Regions from separate parts of the Kosakonia sp. SMBL-WEM22 genome, predicted to be linked through region 3. Evidence: predicted binding sites of a transcription regulator. Region 3 holds the regulator's gene; each other region holds the start of a gene.

Region 1 (7,622 bases), 2.2 Mb from region 3:
TGAGGCTGGCAAGCAGTGACTGCCTCCCCTGCTCGGCGTGCTGCGCTCCCGCCTGCTGGAAACGGGCGTAGTTATCGTTGAAATCAGCCTGGAATGCCTGCGCCGGCACAGCAAAAAAGGCGTCGATCGACTGGGTTTTTACCAGCCCGTCGGCCTGCTCTTTCAGCGCGCCGTAAAAGAGCTGGTAGCTGTTGACCAGACTTTCATCTTTTGGTGGGTTGAGCGCCTGAAAAGCACGCCAGGCTTTATTCGATGCGGCCAACGCCTGCTGGGTCTCGTCCATCAGGCTGTGCCAGCTGCCGTCCGAACCGGTCGCTTTATCCTGCATAAAGTAGACGCCAGCGCGGTTGAGCAGATCGCTGGCGGTAAGGAGCGCAATGCGCGCTTCGTCCGCCCGCATCTGCTGCAGATGCGCTTGTTGATTCAGGCTCTCATCATGCTGCGCGCTACGAAGCGAGGCGGTCAGGAAAAAGGAGGAGGCGATTTGCAGGGCGGAAAAGAGTGCGATAATGCAAAAAATCCCGGCCAACAAACCAAACTGCTTTGCTGCCATACGCCGAAAAATTCGGCGAAAAATTTGTGTTAAGTTCATGATATTCTTCTGTAACCACTAAGTTGCGGTGAGTCTACAAAAGGATCATGACACATCCATGACAGCCAATGCTGACGCGCCCCCCAGGGGCGCGCCTGGTTTACAGACGATCTTTCCACACTGTCTGAACGTTGCAAAACTCGTGCAAACCAAAGTGGGAGAGCTCGCGTCCGAAACCGCTCTTCTTCACGCCGCCGAAGGCGACGCGTGGATCGCTGGCGCTAAAGCCGTTGATAAACACGCCGCCGCACTCAAGTTTATCGGCAAACCACTCGGCCTGCGCGCTGTCGGCGGTGAAGATCGTGGCCGAGAGGCCAAAGTCGCTGTCGTTGGCAAGCGCCAGCGCATGTTCAGCATCGCGGGCGGTGCTGATGGCGGCAACCGGACCAAACAGCTCCTGGCTAAACGCGGTCATCTCTGGCGTCACGTTGGTCAGCACTGTGGCCGGGTAGTAGTTGCCGCTGCCCGGCGTCTTCTCACCGCCAAGTCGCAGGGTAGCGCCCTCTTTGATGCTCGCCGCAACCTGGGCATGCAGTTCGTCACGCAGATCGAAGCGCGCCATCGGCCCAAGGTAGTTCTCCTCATTTTCCGGCGAGCCCTGCTGTAGCGCCGCGGCAGCGGCGACAAATTTCTCCGTGAAGGCCTCGGCGACCCCCTCTTCCACAATGAAGCGTTTCGCCGCAGCACACACCTGCCCGGTGTTCTGGTAGCGCCCGGCCACGGCGGCTTTCACGGCCAGATCGAGATCGGCATCGTTGAGCACGATAAAGGGATCGGAACCGCCCAGTTCGAGCACGCATTTTTTCAGCGCCGCACCGGCCTGAGCGCCAATAGCCGCCCCGGCACGCACGCTGCCGGTGACGGTCACGGCGGCAATGCGCGCATCGTTAATCGCCTGGCTGACGCCCTCATTTGTGGCATTGACCCAGCCAAAGACGCCCGGTGTAAAGCCAGCTTCACTGAAAAATTCGCCAATCAGCGCCGCAGAGCCAAGCACATTTGGCGCATGTTTTAACAGATAGCTGTTGCCCGCCAGCAAAATTGGCACCGCGCCGCGCAGCACCTGCCACAGCGGGAAGTTCCACGGCATTACCGCCAGAATCGGCCCCAGCGGGCGATATTCGATGCGCGCGCGCTGCGCTTCAACTTGCGTGGCTTCGCTGCCGAGCATCAGTGGGCCATGTTCGGCGTACCAGTCGCACAGCGCGGCGGACTTCGCCACTTCTGCCCGCGCCTGCAGAATCGGTTTGCCCATCTCTTCACTCATCATCTGCGCCATCTCTTCTGCGCGGTTACGCAGTACGACGGCCAGATCGCGCAGCTTCTGCGCACGGTCATTGACGCTGACGTTGCGCCACAGGCGGTAGCCGCTCTCGGCCAGTGCCAGCGCGCGGTCAACCTCATCATGGCTTGCCCACGGCGTGGCGCGCAGGGTTTCTCCCGTCGCCGGGTTAATGGAGAGTGCATGGGTAGTTGCGGTCAGAGACATTATTTTTCCCCTTAATGATTTCAGAACTTGCATTAGGGTGACGCAGTTTGTTATTTCTGAAAACTGAATAATATTAACTTCACCATTCACGTTATGAGAACAGCATGGATTTAACCCAGCTTGAGATGTTTAACGCTGTGGCGCAGACCGGCAGCATTACCCAGGCCGCGCAAAAGGTACACCGGGTGCCGTCAAACCTGACGACGCGCATTCGCCAGCTGGAAGCAGATCTCGGCGTCGATCTCTTTATCCGCGAAAATCAGCGCCTGCGCCTCTCGCCTGCCGGGCACAGCTTTTTACGCTACAGCCAGCAGATCCTCGCGCTGGTGGATGAGGCGCGTATGGTGGTGGCGGGCGATGAGCCGCAGGGGTTGTTCTCGCTGGGCGCGCTGGAGAGCACCGCCGCGGTGCGCATTCCGGCGACGCTTGCCGCCTATAACCAGCGCTACCCACGTATTCAGTTTGATCTCTCCACCGGCCCATCCGGCACCATGATTGACGGCGTGCTTGAGGGGACGCTGAGCGCGGCGTTTGTTGATGGGCCGGTTATGCATCCGGGGCTGGAGGGTATTCCGGTCTATCGTGAAGAGATGATGATTGTCGCTCCGGCGGGCCATGAGCCGATTACCCGCGCTTCACAGGTGAACGGTGCCAGTATTTATGCCTTTCGCGCCAACTGCTCTTACCGCCGCCATTTTGAGAGCTGGTTTCAGGCCGACCGTGCCACGCCGGGGAAAATTCATGAGCTGGAGTCCTATCACGGCATGCTGGCCTGCGTGATTGCCGGTGCCGGGCTGGCGCTGATCCCACGCAGTATGCTGGAGAGTATGCCCGCCCATCAGCAGGTCAATGCCTGGCCGCTGGCGGAGGAGTGGCGCTGGCTCACCACCTGGCTGGTATGGCGGCGCGGCGCGAAGAGCCGCCACCTCGAGGCGTTTATTGCGCTTTTGCCGTAACGTTTAGTTCCGTGCGGCCTGCGGTGCCGGATTGCGCGTTACACGCTTATCCGGCCTACATTAACAGAGCCACTGAAACCGTGGCTGATTGCCGGATGGCGGCTACGCCTTATCCGGCCTACAGGAAAGATGCGGCTGAAACCGCGTAGGCCTGATAAGCGTAGCGCCATCAGGCATTGTCTCCCCGACACCTATTGCCGGATGGCGGCTGCGCCTTATCCGGCCTACGCTCGCAGTGCCATCAGGCACTTTTCCGATGCAATGGCTTTGCCATAAACACGCTTAACGGGTCGGGCTCATAGGGCGCGAAAGCGTCGCAGATCTGGTATCCACAGCGCTGGTAGAGTTTTACCGCCGCGTGCTGCTTGATGCCCGTCTCAAGTCGCAGCGTATGACACCCCTTCTCGCTCGCGGCCTGCTCTAGCGTGGCAATCAACAGCTCGCCCAGTTTCTTCCCGCGGTGCGTCGGGTCGATAAACACCCGCTTCATCTCTGCGTTGCCATCCTGATTAAGCAACACCGCGCCACAACCCACGGCATCCTGTTGATACACAATTTTATGCAGGATCACTCTCTCTGCGGGGAAGGAAGCCAGGTCAACCAGATGGTTGCTCTCTGCCGGGTAGAGCGCGGTCTGGTAACAGTCGAGGGCGGCGATAAGGGCCACCACCTCCGGCTGTGCGGCGGTGGCATCGACAATACGGTACATAGCAGCTCCTTGTGGTTATTGCATTGTTAAATTAGCGAAAATAGCGCCGCTTAACTCATATGAATAACCTATAGATCCGTGACAATATTGCGCAGCGGCAATAACAGGCTGTACCTTACGTAAGAGATTATTCTGACAAGGGAATCGCCATGAATACAAAAGCCCGCAAGGTGATGATTATCGGCACCGGGAATGTCGGTGCGTCTGCCGCTTACGCTCTTTTAAACCAGAACATTTGTGAAGAGCTGATCCTGGTGGATGTTAACGAACAGCGCGTAGAGGGACACGCGCAGGATCTGGCGGATGCCGCCGCGTTTATGCCGGGGATGATGACTATCTCTACCCGTTCTATTGAGGCGTGCGCGGATGTCGATATCGCGGTCATCACCGTTTCCGGCGGCGCGCTGAAGCCCGGACAGACACGGCTTGACGAGCTTGCCAACACCGCGCGCATCGTTAAAAACATTGTGCCCACCATGATGGCAAACGGCTTTAACGGCATTTTTCTGGTGGCGACCAACCCTTGCGACATTATTACATGGCAGGTGTGGTCTCTCTCCGGCCTGCCGCGCAACCAGGTGATCGGCACCGGCGTCTGGCTTGACACGACTCGTCTTCGCCGTCTGCTGGCGCAGGCACTCGATATCGGCGCGCAGAGCATTGACGCGTTCATTATGGGCGAACATGGCGACACGCAATTTCCGGTATGGTCACACTCGTCTATCTACGGCTCGCCCATTGCCGATGTTTATCAGCAAAAAACCGGCCAGCCGCTGGATGCGGATGCGCTGGCGGATCGCGTGCGTCGCCACGGTTTTGAGATCTTTGCCCGCAAAGGCTGCACTGAATATGGAATTGCCGGTACGATTGCCGAGATTTGCCGCAACATCTTTACCGGTAGCCACCGCGCGCTGGCGATCTCCTGCATTCTTGACGGCGAATATGGCGCGCACAACGTAGCAATTGGCGTGCCGGCGGTGCTGACGCACAGCGGCGTGGAGCAGATTATCGAACTGCACTTAACCGAGGACGAAGTCGCCAAGTTCAACCACTCCGTTGAGGTGATCAAAGCCAATATCGCGCGCTTGCCGTAATAAGCGTACTGCGGGGGCGCTGCCGCCCCCGGAAATCCTGTTAACGCAAATAGACTTTGCCGATGGAATAGAGCGTTGCCTGGCCGCCAATCAACACCCGCTCGCCCCGCCACTCACAGCGCAGATCGCCGCCGCGCGCCGAGACCTGGCGCGCCTGCATCACCGTTTTACCAAGCTTCTCACCCCAGTATGGGATCAGCATGCTGTGTGCCGAACCGGTAACCGGATCTTCGGCTACCGACTCGCCCGGGCAGAAGAAGCGGCTGACAAAGTCATACTCTTCTCCCGGCGCCGTGACGCAGACCATTTTCCCCAGCGGTTTCATGGCGTCGATATCGGGCTGTAAGGCCTCGACCTGCGCCCGGCTCTCCAGCACCACCATATAATCACGCCCTGCATAGACCGCCTGCGCCTGCGCAATGCCGAGGGTTTCCAGCAACAACGGTGGCGGGTTTTCAACAGGCTGGGCTTTCCACGCCGGAAAGTTGAGGGTAAGCCAGTCGCCGTTGCGGGTAACGGTTAACTCGCCAACAAAACGGGTGCTGAAGCGGATCTCGGTCTCGGGGTAATCGAGGTATTCGAAGATAACGTGAGCGGCGGCCAGCGTTGCGTGGCCACAAAGGTTGATCTCATCCTGGATGGTGAACCAGCGCAGCTCGAAGCCGCTGTCATTGCGCACGAAAAAGGCGGTTTCCGACTGGTTATGCTGCTGCGCCATTTTCAGTAACAGCGCGTCCGGCAGCCACTCGGTAAGCGGACAGACTGCGGCGGCGTTACCGCCGAAGGTGCGATCGCTGAAGGCGTCGATCAGATAAAAGTCAATTGTCTGCATTGTTTTTCCTCATCTTTTCTTCTGTTCTGACGGCAAACCGCCAGCGGCGCAATGGCTATTTTTTTGCTGAATGAAAAATGAGATCTACATCACAAAAAGTTTGTCTTTCCGCCAGCAAAAGCATTAAGATCTTCGCCTCTTCTTCTCTCCAACCAACCCAAAGCACTCTTATGATGACGAATACTGTTTCACGTAAAGTCGCGTGGCTACGGGTGGTTACGCTTGCCGTTGCCGCTTTTATTTTCAACACCACCGAGTTTGTGCCAGTGGGGTTGCTCTCTGATATCGCCCAGAGCTTTGATATGGAGACCGCGCAAGTCGGGATCATGCTGACCATCTATGCCTGGGTGGTGGCGCTGATGTCGCTGCCTTTTATGCTGCTAACCAGCCACATTGAGCGGCGGAAATTGCTGATCGGGCTGTTTGTGCTGTTTATCGCCAGCCACGTCCTCTCCTTCCTGGCGTGGAATTTTGAGGTGCTGGTGATTAGCCGTATCGGCATTGCATTCGCCCATGCCATCTTCTGGTCGATTACTGCCTCACTGGCAATCCGCCTGGCTCCGGCGGGCAAACGCGCGCAGGCGCTAAGCCTGCTGGCCACCGGTACCGCGCTGGCGATGGTGCTCGGCTTGCCGATTGGCCGCATCGTCGGGCAGTACTTTGGCTGGCGCACCACTTTCTTTGTGATTGGCATGGGCGCGCTGGTCACTCTGGTTTGCCTGGTAAAGCTGTTGCCGACGCTGAAAAGCGAGCACTCCGGCTCGCTGAAAAGCCTGCCGCTGCTGTTTCGTCGCCCGGCGCTGGTCAGCATCTACGTGCTGACGGCGGTGGTGGTCACCGCCCATTATACCGCTTACAGCTATATTGAGCCGTTTGTGCAGAATGTGGCGGGCTTTAGCGCCAATTTCGCGACTATCCTGTTGCTGCTGCTTGGCGGTGCGGGGATTATTGGCAGCGTGCTGTTTGGCAAGCTTGGCAACCGTCACGCCTCCGGGCTGGTGTGCAGCGCTATCGGGCTGCTGGTGATTTCGCTGGTGATGCTGCTGCCCGCCGCCGGGAGTGAAAGCTATCTCGCCGTCCTGAGCCTGTTCTGGGGCGTGGCGATTATGATTATCGGCCTCGGTATGCAGGTGAAAGTGCTGGCGCTGGCACCGGATGCGACCGATGTCGCGATGGCGCTCTTCTCCGGGATTTTTAATATCGGCATTGGCGCAGGCGCGCTGGTGGGCAATCAGGTGAGCCTGCACTGGTCAATGAACATCATCGGTTATGCCGGTGCTGTCCCGGCGATTGCCGCGCTGGTGTGGGCAGTGGTGATTTTCCGCCGCTGGCCAGTACAGCTCGAGGAGCAGAGCGAGCCAGTGTGACCGTTCTGAAACCGCGTAGGCCGGATAAGCGTGTAACGCGCCATCCGGCATATTGCGCGACAATCATGCCACATGGGTGGAATGATTCCGTTCACCAGGCGCTGGGGAGTGTCATTAACCGCTTCTGCGGTGAACGGGATAAGGGAAGCGGCCGCGCTCCCCTTATCAATCCCCGCGGCCCCGCAAGGAAATCGGTGCTGCGCACTGCGCTCACCTCCCGCGTGCCTGACTGCGGCCGGCTCGACTCGGCTTGCTCGCCCCTACGGGACTCGCTCCATGCCTCGGTTCGCCTCTGTCCGCCATCCATGGCGTCCAGACCTTGTCATTCCCGCTTCGGTTCGCCGATTTCAGCGGGGACACAACCCCTCGCTGCCATATCGCAGATAAAAGCCATACTGGTGTCGCTGTAGGCTCGATTTTGTAGGCCGGATAAGGCGCAGCCGCCATCTGGCAAAGGTGCCGCGGCGATAATGCCGGATGGCGCATACGCTTATCCAGCCTACTCGGTTTCAGCGGCTACTGTGAAGCCATCAGGGCGCTGCTGTGATAACGTCGTGCATCACCGTGTTTTGCCATGCAAACC
Region 2 (7,622 bases), 1.2 Mb from region 3:
AATTAACTGCTGCGCTTCGGCGAAGTGAATGAAGGCATCGGGTGGGATCTCGCCCGCGGTCGGGTGTTTCCAGCGCATTAATACTTCAAAACCGGTGACTTTTAACTCCGCACCGCCAACCACTGGCTGATAGACCACATAAAACTGGTCGCGTTTGATGGCAGTCAGGATCTCCCGGCCGGGGCGCAAATGAACCGCGAGTATTACCGCCGTCAGCAGGCCGGCAAGCATGCCCACTGTGGCACCCAGCAGCAGCGCAAACTGAAGATCTTCTGCCCGCCATTTATCGGCGTAGAGATAGATCCTTACCGGTGAACCTTCGACCTGCGCACTAAGATAGGGCGCCTTATGAAGGTGATTTAACAGCAGTGGGCCGCTTGCAAAGGTGGTCAGTGCACGATCGCCTATTCCGATCGCAAGGCCGTTAAGATCGGGGATCTGTGCGGTGTAAAGCATGTAGGGTGCGAGGTTGATATTGAGCGTGGCGAGGACGCCGCGGTTATCCAGCAGCGGGCTGCGGAACCAGAGCGCAATCACCGGCTGCGTCGGCATCATCGGCGTGCCGGATAAAATCACCATATCGGTGGTTTTATTAATATCAATTTCCGGGATCAGCCGTTTCATCGGCTCATCCATATCACCGGTGGCGGACGAACAGTAGGCGTGCTGATCTTTTATTAACAGAAAGGCGCGCACATTCTGGCTGAAGGCAGCTTTGGAGGTGAGCTCGCTGGCAGCCTCTTCGCAGCTGTTGAGCGTAAGCGGGTGCAGCGTTTCTGCCGCGGCGCGAATAGTGCTGAAGTAACTGGCATAAGAGGCCTGAATACTGCTCAACAGCGTATCGTAGCGCGCTTCGCGCTTTTGCTGCTCCAGCCAGAATTGAATGCCACCGACCAGCAGGGCGACGAGCACGCCGGTCAGCAGGCTAATCAGTACAACGCGTCGATTAATGGTGACGTTACGGGTAAGCATGATGCTGAGCCTATGTTAGCGGTTCATCATATTTCGCATATAAATCGGGATATATGCGAAATAAAACCCGGAAAGCTTCGTATAGCATATTGCAGACATAAAAAAACACCGCCGAAGCAGTGTTTTTTATAACTTTACGCCAGCCAAGGGTAACCGGCATAAAACGATTAGCTGCGTGTCAGGATACGTCGCGCTTCGTTATAGCGCTTCTTCCAGTATGGCTCGTCAAGGTTGGAAATCATCACACCGCTGCTGGTGGAGGCATGCACAAATTGGTTATTACCAATATAGATGCCGACATGACGTCCGGTAGAGCCTGCGCGGAAGAGAACCAGATCGCCGGTGCGCAGACTGGTGCGCGAAATAGACTTACCGGTCTCCTGCTGTTCCCATGTGGAACGCGGCAGCTCTAAACCAAACTGTTCGCGGAAGGTGCGCTGCACAAAGCCAGAACAGTCGATGCCTTTCTTGGTGTCGCCGCCGAGACGGTAGCGAACGCCTTTCCAACTTGCATACTGATCCATAAGCCGGTTTTTAACATCCAGATTACGTACCAGGTTTTCAAATTCATCCTGAGAGGCTTGCAGTGAAGAGCTATCTTCGGGCACAGCATGCGTCTCAGGATGCATATTCTTGGCGGTATTTGTTGAACAAGCTGAAAGCAGAACCGCTACTGCGATCGCGGGTATCGCCCGCACGATATATCTCAAGATCGGCTGAGACTTGACCATGTTGCTTATTTTCCCTTGAAGTCCTTAACGATAATATCGTTATGAAAAATGCTAAACGCAGCGAGATTAATTATCTGAATGTTTCAAGACAAATACTCGAGCCAGAATTTGTGGCGAAACGCACAAATTACCGCGCAGAGAGTAAAAGAGCACTCTTTGCGACAAGACGGACCGAGGTTACCTGAACATCTAATGCATGGCGAGTGCTTTTCATCACTTTTTTATAAGAAATTGTGATACAGAAAGTGAATTCATGCGTTTGGTCAATAAATGGACAAATAAAGAGAAATAGCAGGCAAAATGCTCTTTTTAAAGGCGATTGAGTTGGTTAAAAAATGACACAATCAGGCAACCGCCGTGAATTTACATTAAGGAGGCTAATGATCGCCTCCTCACGGCGGTGGAAAATGTTATTTAGGTGTTTAAATTTTGTTTTTTCCTGGCAAATAGCGATCAAATAACGCCACGATCTCATCGCTCAATGGTGTCATCAGGCACCAGGGCAGGCCAATCAACACTGCCGAGAGTGAGCCGACGGCAATATCTGTAAACCAGTGCGCGCCAATCATTACGCGCGGGAATGCAAATATGACAAATATAAGAATTCCGATAGCGAAGGCCTTTTTACCGAAATAACGCAGCATCACCGAGGCAAAAATCAGCAGCATCATACCGTGGTCGCCCGGGAAACTGTCTTTCGAGGCATCTTTTGTCGGAAAGTTAAGCAGGTCGCTCACCCGGTAGGTATCGGTAAAGGAGATCGACGGGCTGGCACGCTTCACTGGCATAAGATGCTGCGCGAGCTGGTTGATCACCAGCGCCAGCAGCAGCATGGTCAGGCCAATCATTACCACGCGCCGACGCCCGGCCGGGTCAGCTGGCAGCCAGAAAGAGAGCATCAGACAGCCCATCGCTACCAGAGAACAGGCATCGAAAGCGCGGTTGTTGGTCAGGGCTACAAACCATAAATAGGCGCGATTTTCGGCGAGACCATGGTTAAAGAAGTGGAAAATCGCGGAGTCCAGCGGGAACCAGAAGCCATGATTCACCGGCAGATACCAGGAGAAAAACAGCGCCAGGCCAGCAGCATTCAGCAGCACGATGAGAGGCAGTCGGGTTTTCATTTTGCAGGCTCTTTTTGGTTTCAGGGACGCCACGGTAGTCTTGCTAACTTAAACGAAGCTTCAACAGTGCTGATTGAAGCGCGTTCCAGTCAGCCTCGCTGTCGGTGATTAACTCTATCCGGCTATCGGGCGGCGCAACGTTTTGCGTCTCAATATGCAAATCCTGACCCTGGCGGTTTACGCGCAGTAACCCTTCCGCGATGCGCATGACCCCTTTTACCCGCGACACTGGCGCAAGCCGCGCCCACTCCAGCAGACCAATGGTGTCGAAAACCGTGTCGGCATCGAAAATCCAGCCGCAGGCATGATGCCCCTGGCCGCTGTTCAGGTTGCGACGCCAGCGCTGATGCGCCGGTAAGCTGAGTGCCGCCAGCGCTTTTTTCTCACCGTGGGCATGATCGTGCGCGGCGCTGGCAGGCAGGGCGCGCAGGTTACGGCGCGGTTGGTCAAGCAAGCTACCGTCAATCGCACCCTGCGTGGCGTTTACCCGCAGGCGATCGCCGCCATACTGCTCCCACCACGCATCGAATGCCTGCTGGCTCTCGGCGCTGGCGCGATCCTCTTTATTAGCAACGATAATATCCGCTGCCGCTAACTGGTCGCGGAAGTTCTCATTGTTCAGCGCTTTCTCATCAAGCAGCTGGCGCGGGTCGAGCAGGCAGAGCGTGGCGCGCAGATCGATCCACGGTTCGTAAACCGGCGCGGTGAGCATATCGAGGATCTGTTTCGGGTGGCCCAGCCCGGTCGGTTCAATCAGCAGACGGTCAGGCTTGCCCTGGCGCAGCAGGGTATTGAGACCGACCTGCATCGGCAGGCCGTTGACGCAGCACATGCAGCCGCCGGGGATCTCTTTAAGCAGCGCGCCGCTGTCGCTGAGCAGGGCGCCATCAATCCCGACTTCGCCAAACTCATTCACCAGCACCGCCCACTTCTCCTGCGGATCTTTATGGGCCAGCAAATGCAGAATGGAGGTGGTTTTGCCGCTTCCGAGAAAGCCGGTAATCAGGTTGGTCTTCGTCACAGGAACTCCGCGTCATCAAAAAGCATAAGCGGACAATCCTGGCGAAAAAAAGGGGAAAAGAGAAGAGCGCGGACGGCGCATCGCACTATCCGTCCGCGTTGAGGGCAAAAAATGTTAAGCGTTGACCGCCTGCTGCACCGCGCCATGGGCGCCGAGCGTCTCAATAGCACGCCACGCCTGGCTGACGGCATCAACAAATACCGGGTTATGCGGCAGATCGTTACCGAAGATCTCTTTCAGCGTCAGTAGCGCCGTGACGCGCTCGTCGCTGCTGCTGGTCTCAACAATGGCGCGGATCTTATCCGCCAGCGGATCGCGAATATCAATTACCTCGCCCGCGTCATCAACGCCGCTGACATAGCGCATCCAACCCGCGACGCCGAGCGCCAGCAGCGGCCAGTCACTCTGGCGCAGCAGATGAATACGGATCCCATCCAGCAGGCGCTGCGGCAGCTTCTGGCTGCCATCCATCGCAATCTGCCAGGTGCGATGTTTCAGCGCCGGGTTAGCGAAGCGCTCCAGCAGGCTATCGGCGTAAGCATTAAGATTGACGCCTTTAATACGCAGCGTCGGCGCTTGCTCATTCAGCATCAGTTGGCGCGCCGCCTCCCGAAAGGCCGCGTCCTGCATACACTCATTAATATGCGCAAATCCGGCAAGATAACCTAAGTAGGCGAGGAAGGAGTGGCTGCCGTTAAGCATGCGCAGCTTCATCTGCTCCCACGGCTGCACATCTTCCACCAGCTGCACGCCCGCGCTTTCCCAGGCCGGACGCCCGGCGACAAAGTTATCTTCTATTACCCACTGAATAAAGGGCTCGCAGCTGATGGCGCACGGATCAAACACGCCGAGCACGTCGGCAATCTCCGCCAGCGACTCGTCGGTTGCCGCCGGGACAATACGGTCGACCATGGTGGCCGGGAAGCTGACATGCTCCGCTATCCACTGCGCCAGCTCCGGCGAGCGGGTTTGCGCCATCCCCAGCACGGCGTTTTTCACCACGTGTCCGTTGTCGGGAATGTTGTCACAAGAGAGCACGGTAAAGGGCGCCAGGCCACGCTCGCGGCGGCGATGCAGGGCTTCAACTAAGATGCCCGGCGCAGAGTGCGGCTCATGCGGGTATTTCAGATCGTGCTCAATACGCGGCTGGGTGAGATCAAGCTCACCGCTGGCCGGATCGATGCAGTAACCCTTTTCGGTGATGGTCAGAGAGACAATCGCCACTTGCGGCTCGCAGAACTTCTCAATAATCGCCGCCAGCGTGTCGAGTTTGGCATTCAGGCACTCGTTGACCGCGCCAATAATAATCGGCTTATTTCCGTCCGCGCCTTTCTCCAGCACCGTATAAAGATGTTCCTGCTCGCGCAGCTGCGACATTAAAACATCGCCGCTAAACAGGCTGATTTCGCAAATGCCCCAGTCGCCGCCTTGCGCATTCAGCACCCGGTCGGTCAATAACGCCTGATGGGCGCGGTGAAAGGCACCAAAACCGAAATGGACGATGCGCGAACGGAGCTGGCTGCGATCGTACTGCGGCTGTTGCACCGAAGCGGGCAGCGTGGCGGAGGCAATTGTTTTCATCTCTATACACCTGATTAACCAATAATTAACAATAGCAGTGTAAAGTTATATGACAGCAAAAAGAATTGGTATGCCTTAAATATCCGGGGAATGTGAGCTGGATCAATCATTGCTGCGGCAGGATTTGACCGGTTCCGATAAGCATGTATGGTAGTCGTCATGCTTTTCGCTGTATTGGTATAACAACTTTTTTGAGGGGAAGACGATGGAACAAACCTGGCGTTGGTATGGACCGAACGATCCGGTTTCTCTTGATGATGTTCGTCAGGCGGGCGCAACCGGCGTGGTCACCGCTCTGCACCACATTCCGAATGGCCAGGTGTGGCCAGTGGAGGAGATCAAAGCCCGCCAGGCCCTGCTGGCTGAAAAAGGGCTTTACTGGTCCGTTGTCGAAAGTATCCCGGTACATGAAGAGATCAAAACCCACTCCGGCGACTGCGAAAAATGGATTGCCAACTATCAGCAGAGCATCCGTAATCTCGCCACCTGCGGAATTGATACCGTCTGCTACAACTTTATGCCGATCCTCGACTGGACGCGTACCGACCTGGAATATCAACTGCCGGATGGCGCGCGCGCGCTGCGCTTCGACCAGATCGCCTTTGCCGCGTTTGAGCTGCATATTCTTAAACGTGAAGGGGCGCAGGCGGATTATAGCGATGAAGAGCAGCGCCAGGCGCAGGCCTATTTTAATGCGATGAGCGATGCGGAAGTGGAGAAGCTGACGCGCAATATCATCGCCGGTCTGCCGGGTGCGGAAGAGGGCTATACGCTGGATCAGTTCCGCGCACGTCTGGCAGAGTATGACGGCATCGACAAAGCGCAGCTGCGCGAAAATATGGCCTGCTTCCTGCGCGCCATTGTGCCAGTGGCACAGGAAGTGGGCGTACGGCTGGCGGTTCATCCGGACGATCCGCCGCGCCCGATCCTCGGCCTGCCACGCATTGTCTCCACTATCGAAGATATGCAGTGGCTGAAAGAGGCGGTAGACAGCATCAACAACGGCTTCACCATGTGCACCGGCTCCTACGGTGTGCGGGCAGACAACGATCTGGTGCGGATGATTGAGACCTTCGGCGACCGCATTCACTTCACCCATCTGCGCGCTACCTGTCGCGAAGAGAACCCGAAAACCTTCCACGAAGCAGCGCACCTGAATGGCGATGTCGATATGGTGTCGGTGGTGGCGGCAATTCTTACTGAAGAGCAGCGCCGTAAGAGAGCGGGCGATCTGCGCCCGATCCCCTTCCGGCCGGATCATGGCCACCAGATGCTGGACGATCTGCGTAAGAAAACTAACCCTGGCTACTCGGCGATTGGTCGTCTGAAAGGGATGGCGGAAGTACGCGGCGTTGAGCTGGCGCTGAAGAAGACGCTGTTCCGCGACCTGCTGTAAGAGCCGCTGACAAACATTCTGCTCGCTTTCGCGGGCGAAAAAAAAGCCTCCATGCGGAGGCTTTTTTATTTAATCAGCGCGGCCCATATAGCGGCGCTCTTCAATATGAATGCGGATCTTCTCGCCGGTGGTCAGGTACTCCGGCACCTGCACGACCAGGCCAGTGTTTAGCGTGGCAGGCTTGGTACGGGAGCTGGCTGACGCGCCTTTGATGCCCGGTGCAGTCTCAACGATTTCGAGATCCACGGTCTGCGGCAGCTCGAGGGCCAGCAACTGGCCGTCCCACAGCAGCACCTGCATATCCGGCATGCCACCCTCCGGAATAAAGAGCAGTTCATCTTCAATCTGGTCTTTGGTGAAGGTGTAAGGCGTGTAGTCTTCTTTATCCATAAAGACGTATTCATTGCCGTCGACGTAGGAGAAGTCAACGAAACGGCGGTTCAGGGAGACGGTATCAACAATGTCGTCGCCTTTAAAACGCTCTTCAACTTTCAGGCCGGTGCGGACATCGGCAAAGCGCATTTTATACAGCGTTGCTGCGCCGCGGGCGCTCGGTGACTGAATATCAATATCTTTCACAATCAGCAGCTTGCCGTTGTAGTTCAGCACCATACCTTTTTTAATTTCGTTCGCTCTTGGCATTGCCAGGTTCCTGTAAAAAAGAAATTCACCAAAATATCGCGACAAACTACTCGCGAGGGCCTTTTCAGGCAAGGGGAATTGCTGAGTTTTGCGTTGCAGGGGTAAAAGATGATAGCGTGCCCCGCAACGCGCTATTTCAGCGCGTCGCTGCCAAA
Region 3 (7,622 bases):
TTTTGCGGTAGTGGTGTGCGATGGTGGCGTTAGTCGAAGCTTTCCACAACTCGGCAGAGAGCACCGTTTCCAGGTAGTTTACTAGCCAGAAGAACTCCTCGCGGGTATTGGTGATGGTCAGTACCGGCACCTTCATCGGCACTTTGCTCCCCTCATCCAGGGATTTGATGTGCAGCGGCAGGTAGCCTAAACGGTGCAAGTCACGGATATGATCGACCGCCACGCTATCCTTACCGAGGTAGCTATCCATCACCTCTTTGTACTCATTCACTACCTCCTCTTCCGGGCGAGAAAAGAAGGCGTCATTGAAAAGATCGACCATAAACCACTTCAGAAAACCCTGCAGGCCAAAGAAGACCAGTTTGCCGTCGGCAACGGGAGACTGGAAAAAGCGATCGCTGCGCGGTGTGAAGTTGGAGTAAACCTTTGTTGTGCCCTGCGGATACTGCACGCGGTGCGATACTTTATAGCCGTCGATGGCGAGAATCGGATTCAGTTTCATGGTGTGGTCCCCTTAAGCGCGAAATAACGTGGCAATGTCGATCAATTCAACGCCCGGCGAAGCCAGCGTCGGCGAAGTAAACGAAGTGGTGGTGTAGATAGCGTCAATCCCGTTATTGAGCAGGTTCTCAACGCCTTTCGAAAAGATACCGTGCGTAACATACAAGCTAACGCTGCGCGCCCCCGCTTCACGCAGAACCTGCGCCGAGCCGATAAAGGTGCCGCCCGCATCGCAGAGATCGTCGACAATCAGCAGATCTTTCCCCGCCACCTCACCGGCCACTAACGCAAAGCCGGTCAGATTACCGCTGGCAACATCGCGCTCTTTGGTGAGAATGGCGTAATTTTTCGCGCCGGTAGCTTTCGCCACGTTATGGATCTTTTTCAGCGCGCCTGCGTCCGGCGCCACCAGCATCAGTTCGCCGTGCGCAATGGCGCGGCGCAGCGTCTCGCTTTGCAAGAGGCAGGTTTCCTGCGGAATGGCGACGCAGTTGTTAATGGCGGCTGCGGCGGCATCGCTGTGGGGATCGAGAATAAAGACTTTATCGAAGTTCAGGGTGTTGAGCTGGTTGGCGAAGACTTTCAGTGCGAAGCTGTCGCCCGCCACCATATGGCGATCCTGGCGCGCCCACGGCAGCCAGGCGAGCTGCAGATGACTGACTGCGATATCGCTGACATGGCGTACCGCGTCTACGAGTTGTGCCAACAGCATAAAATCGTTCATATCACGCATGGCGGCGACGCGGATGCGCATCAGCTGGGCGGAAACGGGCAGTTCGCCCGTCACTTTCAGCCAGACCGCACCATCGGGGAATACGCCGTGGTCGATTTCAACATGTTGATTATCGATAAAGAGTTCGATTCTGCTCGCCATCATTCACCTCACCTGCATTAGTTAATGTCCCTTGGACACAATTAATATTGTCCATAAGACACTATTAAGCAAGCCCCCCGTCTGGATTATTTTTATACTGAATATATAAGCCGATGAAAATACATAAAATAAAAGTTCGCTTGCCGCTCCTGGACGGACTGATAAACTTGCTGCGTGTGTAACGAGATGAGTCAGTGATGATCAGTGAAGCAGAATATCTGGATTCTTACGATCCCAGCCGTTTTCCCTCGCCGCTAGTGACGGTCGATAGCGTGCTGTTTAGCCTGCATCAGCAGACGCTCTGCGTACTGTTGGTGGAGCGCGCCAGCCAGCCGCAACAAGGGTGCTGGGGATTGCCCGGCGGCTTTATTGATATGGCGCAGGATAGCTCTACCCGTGCAACGGCGCTGCGCAAGCTGACGGAAAAAACCGGCGTCTCGCCCTCATGGCTTGAACAGCTTGATACCTTCTCCGGCCCAGAACGCGATCCGCGCGGCTGGAGTTTGACCGTCGCCTGGTACGCGCTTATTTCGTGGGTCGCCTGCGCGCCCCATATCGCAAGCGTCAGCGATGCCAAATGGGTGCCGGTTGCCAGCCTCGATGATCTTCAGTTGGCCTTCGATCACGGCGAGATCATCCACGCCGCGCTGCGCCGCTTACGGCAGAAAACGATGTATTCGTTACTGCCCGTTTACTGTTTGCCTGATACGTTTACCCAAAGCCAGTTGCAAGAAGCGACAGAGATTATCCTCGGCCAGCCGATCCAGCGCAAAAGTCTGATCCGCCGTTTTGAAGCCTCCGGTATGTTTGAAGAGACCGGGGAGAGTGTGGCGACCGGGGCGCGAAAAGCGCGTTTGTGGCGACGTAAAGCAGATGTCGATATCCACCTTTTTTCACGTAACTTGCTGGCGGATTGAAGCATAGCTCGCTGATTTCCCGTTAAATGAATAAACGGGTGCCTCGCGTGCGTTTATAGTTGTCCCACTTTTTATCTATTTTCTTGTGCTATGACAGACATTACACCTTCACAACTTGCGCATTTGAAAGATGATATGCATGGCTTTCGCCCGATGCGTGGCGCGAGCAATCCACATCTTCAGACCATGCTGCCGCGTCTTATTCGCCGTCGCGTCGCGTTTGAACCCTGGTGGCAGCGCCTCGAGCTGCCGGACGGGGATTTTGTCGATCTCGCGTGGAGCGAAGAGCCGAACCAGGCGCGGCATAAACCGCGGCTGGTGGTGTTTCATGGCCTTGAAGGCAGCCTGCACAGCCCCTATGCGCACGGCCTGATCAATGCGGCGAAACAGCGCGGCTGGCTGGGCGTGGTGATGCATTTTCGCGGCTGTAGCGGCATCCCGAATCGCCTGAACCGCATCTACCACTCCGGCGAAACCGAAGATGGCACCTGGTTTCTCACCTGGCTGCGTCAGGAGCTTGGCGAGGCGCCAACCGCAGCGGTGGGATATTCGCTGGGCGGAAATATGCTCGGCTGCCTGCTGGCGAAAGCGGATGACGATCTCCCCCTCGACGCGGCGGTGATTGTTTCCGCGCCGCTGGTGCTGGAAGCCTGCAGCTATCATATGGATAAGGGCTTCTCACGCGTTTATCAGCGCTATCTGCTCAACCTACTAAAGGCCAATGCCGCGCGCAAACTGCGCGCCTATCCCGGTTCGCTGCCAACCACCATGGAGGTGCTGCGTAAAATGCGGCGCATCCGCGATTTTGATGATGTGATTACCTCAAAAATCCACGGCTTCGACGATGCGCTTGATTACTATCGCCGCTGTAGTGCTATGCCGCTGCTGCCGCAGATTCGTAAACCGACGCTTATCATTCACGCCAAGGACGATCCGTTTATGGATCATCACGTCATTCCCGATCTTGCGCAATTACCCGCTAATATTGAGTATCAATTGACGGAACATGGCGGGCACGTCGGCTTTGTCGGCGGCACGCTGCGTCGCCCGGAGATGTGGCTTGAAACGCGCATTCCGGACTGGTTATCCGCTTATCTGGGAGCATCATGATTATTCCGTGGCAAGAAGTCGACGCCGACACGCTCGACAATCTGATTGAGAGCTTTGTCTTGCGCGAAGGCACCGATTATGGTGAACATGAGCGTTCACTTGAGCAAAAGGTCGCCGACGTAAAACGGCAATTGCAGCGCGGCGAGGCCGTACTGGTGTGGTCAGAGCTGCACGAAACGGTGAACATTATGCCGCGCGGGCAGTTCCACGACTAACCGGGTGCCGGGCGGCTTTGATACTGAACAACAGCTTTTCTTCAGGGAGTTGCTATGTCCGCCAAACATCCGGTCATCGCCGTCACTGGCTCCAGCGGCGCGGGAACCACCACCACCAGCCTCGCCTTTCGTAAGATCTTCGCCCAACTCAACATGCACGCGGCGGAGGTGGAAGGCGACAGCTTTCATCGTTATACCCGTCCGGAAATGGACATGGCGATCCGCAAAGCCCGCGATCTTGGGCGGCACATCAGCTATTTTGGCCCGGAAGCGAACGACTTCGGCCTGCTGGAGCAGACCTTCAGCGAGTATGGCCAGAGCGGCCAGGGCCAGGCGCGGAAATATCTCCATACTTACGATGAAGCCGTGCCGTGGAATCAGGTGCCAGGAACCTTTACCCCATGGCAGCCATTGCCGGAACCGACCGATGTGCTCTTCTACGAAGGGCTGCACGGCGGTGTGGTGACGCCGCAGCACGATGTGGCGCGTCACGTCGATCTGCTGGTGGGCGTGGTGCCGATTGTTAACCTGGAGTGGATCCAGAAGATGATCCGCGACACCAGCGAGCGCGGTCACTCCCGGGAAGCAGTGATGGATTCGGTAGTGCGCTCAATGGAGGATTACATCAACTACATCACGCCGCAGTTCTCCCGCACTCATCTCAACTTCCAGCGCGTTCCTACCGTCGATACCTCCAACCCCTTCGCCGCCAAAGGCATCCCTTCTCTGGATGAGAGCTTTGTGGTGATTCATTTCCGCAATCTGGAGGGGATCGACTATCCGTGGCTGCTGGCGATGTTGCAGGGCTCGTTTATCTCGCACATGGATACGCTGGTGGTGCCGGGTGGCAAAATGGGGCTGGCGATGGAGCTGATTATGACGCCGCTGGTGCAACGGCTGATGGAAGGTAAAAAGATTAAATAACCCGGCGGAAAGCGCCGCCGGGCGAGCTTATCAGGCTTCTACCACTTCGTAGGAGTGGGTAATCTTAACCGCTTTTTCCAGCATCAGCGCCACGGAGCAGTACTTCTCAGCCGAGAGGTCGACCGCGCGGGATACCGCAGCGTCTTTCAGCGCTTTGCCGGTAACGATGAAGTGCAGGTTGATATGGGTAAAGTAGCGCGGCGCTTCTTCCCGGCGCTCGGAGGTCAGCTTCACTTCGCAATCGGTGACGTCATGACGCCCTTTTTGCAGGATCGACACTACGTCAATCGCGCTGCAACCCCCGGCGGCCATTAAGACCATCTCCATCGGGCTGGGAGCTTTGTCCCCGGAGTTGCCATCCATCAAAATTTGGTGGCCGGATGCGGACTCACCAAGGAACGTTAACCCTTCCACCCATTTCACTCGTGCCTGCATTTTCATCACTCCGGTATGGCAAATTTTTTCACAGATTACGCGTACATAACAAAACGCGCAACGGAAGGCGACCTGCGTCATGCTGAAGCGAGACACCAGGAGACAGGCGCCAAAAGCTATGCTAAAACAGTCTACATGCTACAGAGAAACATTGACGTTACGAATGTACGCAAGGGATATCATACATTAGAGACCGCAGATGTCGCTGACGGTCCACTTCCCGGGACTTGGGAAGCTTTGATTGCAACCCCAGAAGCTGAATGATTCACGCCGTTTCTGGAGCCAGCTTATAACAGAGGATAATCGCGCATGGTGCTTGGCAAACCGCAAACAGACCCGACTCTCGAATGGTTCTTGTCTCATTGCCATATTCATAAGTACCCGTCGAAGAGCACGCTGATTCACCAGGGTGAAAAAGCGGAAACGCTGTATTACATCGTTAAAGGCTCAGTGGCAGTGCTCATCAAGGATGAAGAGGGTAAAGAGATGATCCTCTCTTACCTCAACCAGGGCGATTTTATTGGTGAACTGGGCCTGTTTGAAGAGGGTCAGGAGCGCAGCGCCTGGGTTCGCGCCAAGACCGCCTGTGAAGTGGCGGAGATCTCCTACAAAAAATTCCGTCAGCTTATCCAGGTGAACCCGGATATTCTGATGCGCCTCTCCTCGCAGATGGCGCGTCGCCTGCAGGTGACCTCGGAGAAAGTCGGTAATCTGGCGTTCCTCGACGTGACCGGCCGTATTGCTCAGACTCTGCTGAACCTGGCGAAACAGCCGGACGCCATGACCCACCCGGACGGTATGCAAATTAAAATTACCCGTCAGGAGATCGGTCAGATCGTCGGTTGCTCCCGCGAAACGGTTGGTCGCATTCTGAAAATGCTCGAAGATCAAAACCTGATCTCCGCCCACGGTAAAACTATCGTCGTCTACGGTACGCGTTAATCTGCAAAATGGCGCATCGCTCATGCGGTGCGCCATTTTTGTTTTCCCATGTGGCGCAGGCTGATTTACCACCCCGAAATCAACTACGCACTGCGACAAACGCTGGTGTTATGCCTGCCTGTGGCGGTTGGGCTGCTGCTTGGTCATCTGCAACAGGGGCTTCTCTTCTCGCTGGTTCCCGCCTGCTGCAATATTGCGGGTCTCGATACCCCACATAAACGCTTCTTCAAACGCCTGATTATCGGCGGCTCGCTGTTTGCCGGCTGTAGCCTGGCGGTGCAGCTTCTGCTGGCAGAGAATCTTCCGCTACCGGTAATCATGACGGTGTTAACCCTGCTGCTGGGCGTGACGGGCGAAATCAGCGCGCTGCATGGCCGCTTGCTTCCCGCGTCTCTCATTGCCGCCATTTTTACCCTCAGCCTCGCCGGGAACATGCCGGTGTGGGAGCCGCTGCTGATCTACACCCTCGGCACCTTGTGGTACGGGCTCTTTAACTGGTTCTGGTTTTGGCTGTGGCGCGAACAGCCGCTGCGTGAATCTCTCAGTTTGCTCTACCGGCAACTGGCGGAGTATTGCGAAGCGAAATATAGCCTGTTAACCCAGCATGTCGATCCGGAAACCGCGCTGCCGCCGCTGCTTGACCGCCAGCAGAAAGCGGTGGATCTGATTAGCCAGTGTTACCAGCAGCTGCATATGTTGGCAGCCAATCAGAACAATGACTACAAGCGCCTGCTACGTGTCTTCCAGGTCGCGTTGGATCTGCAGGAACATATCTCTGTCAGCCTGCATCAGCCGGAAAAGGTGCAGAAACTGGTCGAACAGACCCACGCCGAGCAGGTGATTCGCTGGAATGCACAAACTGTCGCAGCTCGCCTGCGCGTGCTGGCGGATGACATCCTCTACCATCGCTACCCGACCCGCTTCACCATGGAGAAGCAGGTTGGCGCACTGGAAAAAATTGCCCGTCAGCACCCGGATAATCCGGTCGGGCAGTTCTGCGCCTGGCACTTTAGCCGTATCGCCCGCGTGCTGCGCACCCAGCGCCCGCTCTATATTCGCGATTTGATGGAGGATAAGCAGGAGCGTCTGCCGCTGATCCCGGCACTGAAAAGTTATCTGTCGCTGAAATCAACCGCCCTGCGCAATGCCGCGCGCATCAGCGTGATGCTCAGCATCGCCAGTCTGATGGGCAGCGCATTAAATCTGCCGAAACCCTACTGGATCATGATGACGGTGATGGTGGTAACGCAGAACGGCTACGGCGCGACGCGGGTGCGCATCGTCAACCGTGCCGCCGGCACGCTGGCCGGGCTAGTGGTGGCGGGTATGACGCTGCACTTTCATGTGCCGCTCGGCTTTACATTGGCGGCGATGCTGATGATCACCCTGAGCAGCTATTTGATTATCCGCAAAAGCTACGGCTGGGCGACGGTCGGTTTTACGATTACGGCGGTCTATACCCTGCAAATCCTGACGCTCAATGGCGATCAGTTTATTCTCGCCCGGCTTGTCGATACGTTGATTGGCTGCCTGATTGCTTTCGGCGGAATGGTGTGGCTGTGGCCGCAGTGGCAAAGCGGCCTGCTGCGCCAGAATGCGCACGATGCGCTGGAGGCCTATCAGGATGCGATTCGCCTGATCCTCAGCAACAATCCAGAAGCAACGCCGCTGGCATGGCAGCGTATGCAGGTTAACCAGGCGCAT
Region 4 (7,622 bases), 1.3 Mb from region 3:
TCAGCTTATGTGCAATGACTTTTAACTGCTGGGCGATCTCCTGCAGGTTTGCGCTCTGCTCCTGCAATGCGCCGGTTGAGTGACGCACAATCAGCCGTGCGGGCAGCACGGATGAACTGCGGGCGGCGTCGCCGTGGCCGCTGTCGAGCAGACGACGCACCGCCTCTTTGCCCTGCAAATCGAGATCCAGCGAGACAGTAGTTAACGATGGGTGGAAGAAGGAGCTTTCATAGGTGTCGTCATAGCCGATTACCGATTTCTCGCCGGGAATGGCAATCTGATGTTGATGAAATGCGCTCAGCACGCCAAGCGCCATCTGGTCATTCCCCACCAGCACCGCGCTAAAGTTGGGCGTTTCGCGCAGCATCTGCAGTGCCCCGGCGTAACCGCTCTGGGCATCCCAGTTGCCGTGGAACACTTTCACCGGTTTCAGGCCGTAGCTATCAAGCGTATCCACCCAGCTTTTCAGCCGCAGTTTTGCCGAGACGGAGCTTTCCGGCCCCGCCAACAGCGCGATATCACGGTGCCCTAAATCATAGAGATGTTTGACGCTCGCACGGGTACCGTCCGCCGGATTAAACGAAACATTAAACACCGAGCTGTAGGGGTCGACATCAAGAAACAGGCAGACAATATCGTCATTATCAGTCGCAATACGCTGGGCTTCATCGGTCTCCAGCGGCACGTTAATGATCACCTTATCAACCAGCTGCGACTTCAGTTCATTGATGGCGGACTGGATATCATGATTGACGTTCTCATCAATCATTGAGATCAGCACCTGGTAGCCGTCAAGATTGGCATAGCGTTTCACCGCCGCCGCCACCTGTGAAGGAGCATGCAGCGCCAGCGAGGTGGTCACCAGCCCAAGGGTCTGGCTCTGCTTACCGACCAGCTGCTGCGCCAGCCGGTTCGGCACATAACGCAGCAACTCTATCGCTTTCTCAACCTTGAGACGCGTGGCTTCGGATACATTGGCAGATTTATTGAGTACCCTGGACACGGTCTGATAGGAGACACCCGCATGGCGGGCAACGTCTTCCAACGTCGCGCTTTTAGACTTCATGGTCCGGTTCCTTATGTTGTTATGCGCCAATTGTAACAGGGCAGATCAAAAAAAACGCTCAATGCTCATTTCCTCGCCGCATCAGCCGTCATTAAGTATCACGCTCACAATACGCATAAATGTGAACAAATTCTCTACCTGTAACAAAAATCGCTGATTTATTTGCAGTTAATCACACATTTTAGATCCTCAGTTTGCCTGTTTTTACGTTTAAGCATTTTATGACTGCGATTATGTGAACGTAATACAAAAAAATAAGAGGAACACGATGAAGACTCCACTACGCACACTCTCTCTTGCGTTAGCCGCTGCGCTGACCTCAACCTCGCTGATGGCAGCCACCTCGGTACCCATCGATTTTCACGGCTACCTGCGCGGCGGCGTGGGCGTGTCGGGCGATGGCGGCCAGGTGGAGTGGCAGAAAAATAAGATCGGTCGTCTGGGTAATGAATCCGATACCTACGGCGAGCTCGAGTTGGGATCGGAAGTCTACAAAAAAGATGACGTTAGCTTTTACCTCGACAGCATGGTCAGCATGGTCTCCGATGGCTCGAACGATAACGAGACCACTATCGGCGACGATGCGCAGTTCGGCTTACGCCAGCTGAACCTGCAGATCAAAGGGCTGATCCCTAACGATCCCAACGCAGTGATCTGGGGCGGTAAGCGCTACTATCAGCGCCACGATCTGCACATTATCGATACCAAATACTGGAATATCTCCGGCTCCGGCGCGGGGATCGAAAACTACACCTTCGGGCCGGGCGCGGTCTCTTTTGCGTGGATCCGCGGCGATGCCAATGATGTCGATTACCGCGTCGATAACGACAATGACGTCAACATTAACTACCTCGACCTGCGCTATGCGGGCTGGAAACCGTGGGCGGGTGCGTGGACGGAGTTCGGTATCGACTACGCCATGCCGAACCCGACCAAAAAGCAGAAAGCCTATGGCGGGCTGTATGACGCGGATGATGGCGTGATGCTGACCGGTGAAATTAGCCAGGATATGTTCGGCGGTTACAACAAGCTGGTGTTGCAGTACGCCAACAAAGGGCTGGCGCAGAATATGGTGTCTCAGGGCGGCGGCTGGTATGACATGTGGAACTATGTCAATGACGCTACCGGCTATCGCGTGATCAACACCGGGCTGATCCCGATTACCGACCGCTTCTCCTTCAACCATGTGTTGACCTACGGCGCGGCCGAAGATACCACTGCCTTTACCGACAAATCCCGTCTGGTGTCGCTGGTTGGTCGCGCGCAGTATCAGTTCACCGAATATGTGCGTCTGATTGGTGAAGTGGGCGGCTTCTACCAGAAGGATAACTACAAAAACGGCACCAACTATAAGCAGAGCGGCGAGAAGTACACCATCGCGCTGGGTCTTGCCGATGGCTCCGATTTTATGTCGCGTCCGGAATTGCGCCTCTTCGCCTCCTATTTAAACGACTCTGAAGATGGCAAGGCATTCGAAGATGGCACCAAAAATAACACCTGGAACTTTGGTGTGCAGGTGGAAGCCTGGTGGTAAATAGCCATTATATTTATCGTTTAAAAAGAGTATCTAATTAACTTCGTTATTTATCTCCGACCCTTGCAGGTTTATATTGCCACTGCGTTCGTTATTTTTTATTTGGGATACCCGTTGCGGGTATCCCTTTTTTATTATTAACGGGCAGAAAAACGTTCCTCGAGTAATTTACGCAGCGCGTCAGACTGCTTGCCAAAAATAGCATGTACCTGTTGGCCGAGAATAATGACGCCCAGCGCGCCTTCATCCTGTAGTGCCTGCGAATCGACCCGGGTTAACTCTTTTACCGTGACGCGCAGGCGTGTCAGACAGGCATCAACCTGTTCAATATTCGTCTCGCCACCAAATGCCGCAGCCAGCCGCTCAATTTTCTCTCGCTCAGCATCGCTGAGCGGGGTAGCCGGTTTGGCTTCAGAGAAGTAATGCAGGAAGGACTTAAGGCTTACCATCGCAGGTCTCCGTAATCAGCAGATAAAAAAACGCCTGCCCGGATGGGCAGGCGCGCAGAGTGGGCTATGCCTCGCGGCGAACGACGCGGCAATCCCAGGGTTTGAGCGCCAGCGCACCGCTGACGGAGGCCTCGCTCAGGCAGTCGTGATAACCTGGCGGCAGCGTAATGTTCTGCTGCTGGGCGGTGAAGTTCTGAATAAAGACAAACGCCTGTTCGCCATCTTCCCGCGCGGTCGCCACCACGCCCGGCGGTAGCTCAACGTTAAGCGCTCGCGGCAGCGACAGCGTGTCAATAAGGTTGGCGAAGAAGTCCCGCTGGAACGCCAGATCATTACGCGAAGCGATATGCCAGGCTTTACCCTTGCCGAAGGCGTTAACCGTTACCGCCGGGCGACCAGCATAGAAATCATCCCGGTAGGTCGCCAGCGCCTGCGCTCCCTCAAGCTGGATCAGCTCGCAGAGATGGCGCACCTGATAGGGTCCCTGTAAGCCCGCCTCGTTGCCCGCCAGCCCCTGCACCAGGTTCCGCTCGTTATCGTCGAGGCAGTCAATCTCTTCCGCCCAGATGCCAAGCAGGTTGCGCAATGGGCCGGGGAAACCGCCCAGGTGGCAGAGATCGCTCTCGTTGACCACGCCGCTCCAGTAGGATGTGACCAGATGCCCGCCGCTGGCGACAAAGGTCTCGGCGCGTTCGGCGAAACCGTCGCGCACCATATAGAGCATCGGGGCGATCACCAGATGGTAGCGGCTGAGATCGGCATCGGCATTAATCACATCCACCGCCACGCCCTTCTCCCAGAAGGGGCGATAGTGCTCGTTAACCGTCTTTTCATACTCCATGCCTTTGTTACGCGGCCCCTGCGCATCATCCAGCGCCCAGCGGTTCTGCTGGTCGAAGATAATCGCCACCCGCGCCTCGGTGCGACAACCCATCACCGGAGTCAGCTTGCTGAGCATCTCGCCAAGGGCGGAGACTTCACGGCCAACGCGGGTATCAAGATGGCCGACATGGTCAATTACCGCGCCGTGGAACTTCTCCACCGAGCCACGGCTTTTGCGCCACTGGAAGTACTGCACCGAATCGGCACCATGCGCCACCGCCTGCAAAGAGGAGAGAATATGCATCCCCGGCTTTTTCAGTTTGCTGGTTGGCTGCCAGTTGGTGACGCTGGGCGTCGACTCCATCAGCACGAAGGGCTTGCCGCCTTTCAGCGTGCGCATCATGTCGTGATACATGGCGGTGTAGCAGGCGAGCTGGGTTTCGTCTTTATCGCGGTGCCACATCGGGTAGCTATCCCAGGAGATAAAGTCGATCGCCTCGGCAAGCTGCCAGTAGTCGTAATCGTAGAAGTACTCCATAAAGTTGGTGGTTACCGGCAGCGCCGCGTTGGCCGCCTTCAGCGGAGCGACTTCATGGCGGCAAAAGTCCGTCACCTGAGCGGTGTTAAAGCGTCGCCAGTCAAGGTTCAGGCCATGAATGGAGACTTCGCCCTGCGGCGCAGGCGACTCAATTTGCGACCAGTCGCTGTAGGTGTGGCTCCAGAAGTCGCTCCACCAGGCGTGGTTCAGCGCCTCCAGCGTCTGATAGCGCGCCTTCAGCCAGTCGCGGAACTTCTGCTGGCACAAATCACAGTGGCACTCGCCGCCATACTCGTTGGAGATGTGCCAGCCGAGCACCGCCGGATGCTGCCCGTAACGCTCCGCCAGCAGCGTATTGATCTTCAGCGTCTTTTCACGGTAGACCGGCGAGCTCATACAGTGGTTGTGGCGGCCACCGTGCAGGGCGGGCACGCGATCGCGCCCAACGCGCAGCACCTGCGGATATTTTTGCGACATCCATGCCGGACGCGCGCCGCTCGGCGTGGCGAGAAATATATGGATACCGGCGGCATATAATTTCTCAATGACCTCATCGAGCCAGGCGAAATTAAATATCCCCTCCTGCGGCTCGAGTTTCGACCAGCTAAATATCCCGACTGACATCACATTACATTTTGCCTGCTGCATCATGGCAATATCGCTATCAATAATACCGGGATAGTTTTCCCACTGCTCCGGGTTATAGTCCGCGCCATGCAATAGCGAGACGACCTTCGGGCTTAAAGGCGCAAATTTATTCATTATTCATTCCTGAAATTTACAACACGATAATTAATTAAAGACTTTCACCGACGGCAGCACTTTTCCCTGGCAATCAAACAGCGCCTGGTTTTCTCGCGCATTGCCCTCTTTCCAGTGGTCATTGATATATTTCATGCCAGCGGGCGTGGCCCAGCCGTTGCCCGGGACGGCAATCCAGGTCGGTTCCCAGTAGAAAATGCCCTTGCCGCGCTGGCCCTGCACATTAATGACCGACTGCATTAAATCGTGCACATAGTCATATTGCCCCTGCACCGTCGCCGGGTAGCCGCCCGCTTTCTCCTCTTTCGCCTGGAAGCTGTTCTCGGCGTTATCGCAGTTCGCCAGCGTATAGGCGTAGGCCGCCTCGACGACAATGACATCTTTGTTGTAGCGCTTGCTGATGTCATCCATGTTGGCCTGCAGGGCGCTGATTGGCCCGTTCCAGTAGGTGTACATCGACAGGCCGATCACATCAAAAGGTACGTTGCGTTTGGTTATCTCATCAAACCACCAGCGGAAGGTGTCATTTTTGGTGCCTTCGGCCAGGTGCAGCATGATCTTCACCTGCTCGCCGTTATTCAGGTTCTCTTTGACCCCATCGATTCCGGCAGTGAGCAGCCCGGCCAGCCGGTCAAACTCGCCGCCGCCCTGCCCCCAGCTTTTACCTTCCGGCCACAGCATGCCGCCATTGATCTCATTACCGATCTGCACCATGTCCGGCAACACGCCCGCCTGTTTAAACTGCGCAATCGTGTCGCGGGTGTAGTCATGCACCCGGCTTTTCAACTGCGGATAGTCGAGCTTCTCCCAGGCTTTCGGCTTGAACTGCTTGCCCGGATCGGTCCAGAAATCACTGTAGTGCAGATCGAGCAGCAGCTTCATGCCCTGCGCTTTTGCCCGCTTCGCCAGCGCAAGAGTGGTAGCGAGATCGTTATCGCCGCCGCCATAGGCATTGCCCTGCGCATCTTTTGGGTCAACCCACAGCCGCAGACGCACATAGTTGACGCCGTTGGCTTTCAGGATGGCCAGCGCATCTTGCGGCTGGTTTTTGTCGTTATAGAATTTCGCCCCGTGCTTTTCCGCATCGAGCAGCGTGGAGATATCCGCCCCTTTAATAAAGTCGGCCGGCATCCGGGTAAACGGGCGCGTAGTCACTGCGCTGGCAGAAAAACTGGCAGCGAGGCATACCGCCAGCAGAGCGGGAGTCAGTCTTTTCATATGCTTATCCTTTTGTACTGCCGGAGGTGAGGCCGGAGACGAAATATTTTTGTAACGCCAGGTAGAGGATCGCCACCGGTACTGCAATCAGCACCGCGCCCGCGGCGTAAGTGGTATAACTGGCACCCATTTTTTGCGCCACGAGGTTATAAAGCCCGATCGGCAGCGTGTATTTATCCGGCGTGCGCAAAATGGTACTTGAGAGGATGAAATCCCCCAGCGGGCCGGTGAAGGAGAAGAGTGCCACCACCGCGATAATCGGTTTCGACAGCGGCAGGATGATCTCGATAAAGATGCGGAAGTTGCTGGCACCATCCATGCGCGCGGACTCATCCAGATCGCGCGGAATGGCATCCAGGTAGCCCTTCATCAGATAGGTGTTCATCGGGATCATCCCGGCGACGTAGATCAGCACCAGCGCCATATGGCTGTTGATAAGCCCGAGCAGCTGCGAGAGAACGAAAATCGCAATCAGCGCCGAGAACTGCGGGATCATTTGCAACAGTAAAAAGAGCATCAGCCCGTTCTGGCGGCCTTTAAAGCGAAAGCGCGAAAAGGCGTAGGCGGTAAAGCTGACGCTGATTAAGGTCAGGATCATCGTCAACAGACTGATCTTCATCGAGTTCCAGTACCAGGTGAGGTAGTTGACCTGACCGTTAAAGAGATCGGCATAGTGCTGGAACGAAAGGTTTTCCGGGATGATCGAGGTACTGAGCAGGCTATTGCCGGCGTTCAGCGACGCACCAATCGTCCACACCAGCGGGTAGATAATCGTCAGCGACACCGCTGCTATCACCAGCCAGGAGAGCGTCAGGCGAATAACCTTCTCGCGGCGAATACTTTGTGATTGAGCCATTTTCTTCCCTTATGCCATGTCGTCGTTTTTGAACGATTTGGTGGCGCGGAACTGCCACAACGCCAGGCCGACAACAAAAATCGACAGCAGAATGGTAATGGTGGCCGCGATAGCGTACTGCGATGAGGACATCGTCAGCTTATAGATCCACGACACCAGAATGTCGGTGCCGCCCGCGTTCGCGCCGGCCACCGCCGGTCCGCCGTTGTTAAACAGGTAGATGATGTTGAAGTTGTTAAAGTTGAAGGTGTATTGCGTGATGATGATCGGCGCAATCGAGTAGAGCACCAGCGGCAGCGTAATGGTGCGCAGCCGGGTAAAGGTGCCCGCGCCATCCATCTTCGCCGCTTCATACAAATCGTCGGGAATCGCCTGCA

Evidence for each region. Region 3 encodes CRP, which controls carbon source genes, mostly activating them, when cyclic AMP is high. Its sites were predicted from a motif close to ATGTGANNNNNNTCACAT; they were not measured.
Region 1: the regulator CRP is predicted to act here: its motif matches at 5,750-5,767, upstream of HF650_RS11075 (sugar transporter).
Region 2: the regulator CRP is predicted to act here: its motif matches at 5,520-5,537, upstream of uxuA (mannonate dehydratase).
Region 4: the regulator CRP is predicted to act here: its motif matches at 1,227-1,244, upstream of HF650_RS15495 (maltoporin).

The regions. Positions count from the first base shown of each region.
Region 1 covers NZ_CP051488.1:2,321,890-2,329,511, reverse strand. Annotated here, with positions in the region: gene HF650_RS11105 (methyl-accepting chemotaxis protein) at 1-592, opposite strand, end outside; gene sad (succinate-semialdehyde dehydrogenase) at 693-2,081, opposite strand; gene HF650_RS11095 (LysR family transcriptional regulator) at 2,186-3,037, shown strand; gene HF650_RS11090 (GNAT family N-acetyltransferase) at 3,279-3,746, opposite strand; gene HF650_RS11085 (L-lactate dehydrogenase) at 3,896-4,840, shown strand; gene HF650_RS11080 (PhzF family phenazine biosynthesis protein) at 4,881-5,672, opposite strand; gene HF650_RS11075 (sugar transporter) at 5,843-7,039, shown strand; gene HF650_RS11070 (alpha/beta fold hydrolase) at 7,570-7,622, opposite strand, start outside.
Region 2 covers NZ_CP051488.1:3,291,106-3,298,727, reverse strand. Annotated here, with positions in the region: gene HF650_RS15855 (cyclic di-GMP phosphodiesterase) at 1-972, opposite strand, end outside; gene mepS (bifunctional murein DD-endopeptidase/murein LD-carboxypeptidase) at 1,140-1,703, opposite strand; gene HF650_RS15845 (phosphatase PAP2 family protein) at 2,126-2,827, opposite strand; gene HF650_RS15840 (GTP-binding protein) at 2,871-3,848, opposite strand; gene HF650_RS15835 (fructuronate reductase) at 3,963-5,429, opposite strand; gene uxuA (mannonate dehydratase) at 5,635-6,825, shown strand; gene yeiP (elongation factor P-like protein YeiP) at 6,895-7,467, opposite strand.
Region 3 covers NZ_CP051488.1:4,532,202-4,539,823, forward strand. Annotated here, with positions in the region: gene HF650_RS21855 (nicotinate phosphoribosyltransferase) at 1-502, opposite strand, end outside; gene prs (ribose-phosphate diphosphokinase) at 515-1,375, opposite strand; gene HF650_RS21865 (NUDIX domain-containing protein) at 1,573-2,292, shown strand; gene HF650_RS21870 (hydrolase) at 2,383-3,402, shown strand; gene HF650_RS21875 (YheU family protein) at 3,399-3,617, shown strand; gene HF650_RS21880 (phosphoribulokinase) at 3,672-4,541, shown strand; gene HF650_RS21885 (OsmC family protein) at 4,572-4,976, opposite strand; gene crp (cAMP-activated global transcriptional regulator CRP) at 5,286-5,918, shown strand; gene HF650_RS21895 (YccS/YhfK family putative transporter) at 5,967-7,622, shown strand, end outside.
Region 4 covers NZ_CP051488.1:3,218,608-3,226,229, forward strand. Annotated here, with positions in the region: gene HF650_RS15490 (LacI family DNA-binding transcriptional regulator) at 1-1,066, opposite strand, end outside; gene HF650_RS15495 (maltoporin) at 1,335-2,600, shown strand; gene HF650_RS15500 (glucose PTS transporter subunit EIIB) at 2,738-3,049, opposite strand; gene HF650_RS15505 (beta-galactosidase) at 3,114-5,171, opposite strand; gene HF650_RS15510 (arabinogalactan endo-beta-1,4-galactanase) at 5,202-6,389, opposite strand; gene HF650_RS15515 (sugar ABC transporter permease) at 6,394-7,245, opposite strand; gene HF650_RS15520 (sugar ABC transporter permease) at 7,255-7,622, opposite strand, start outside.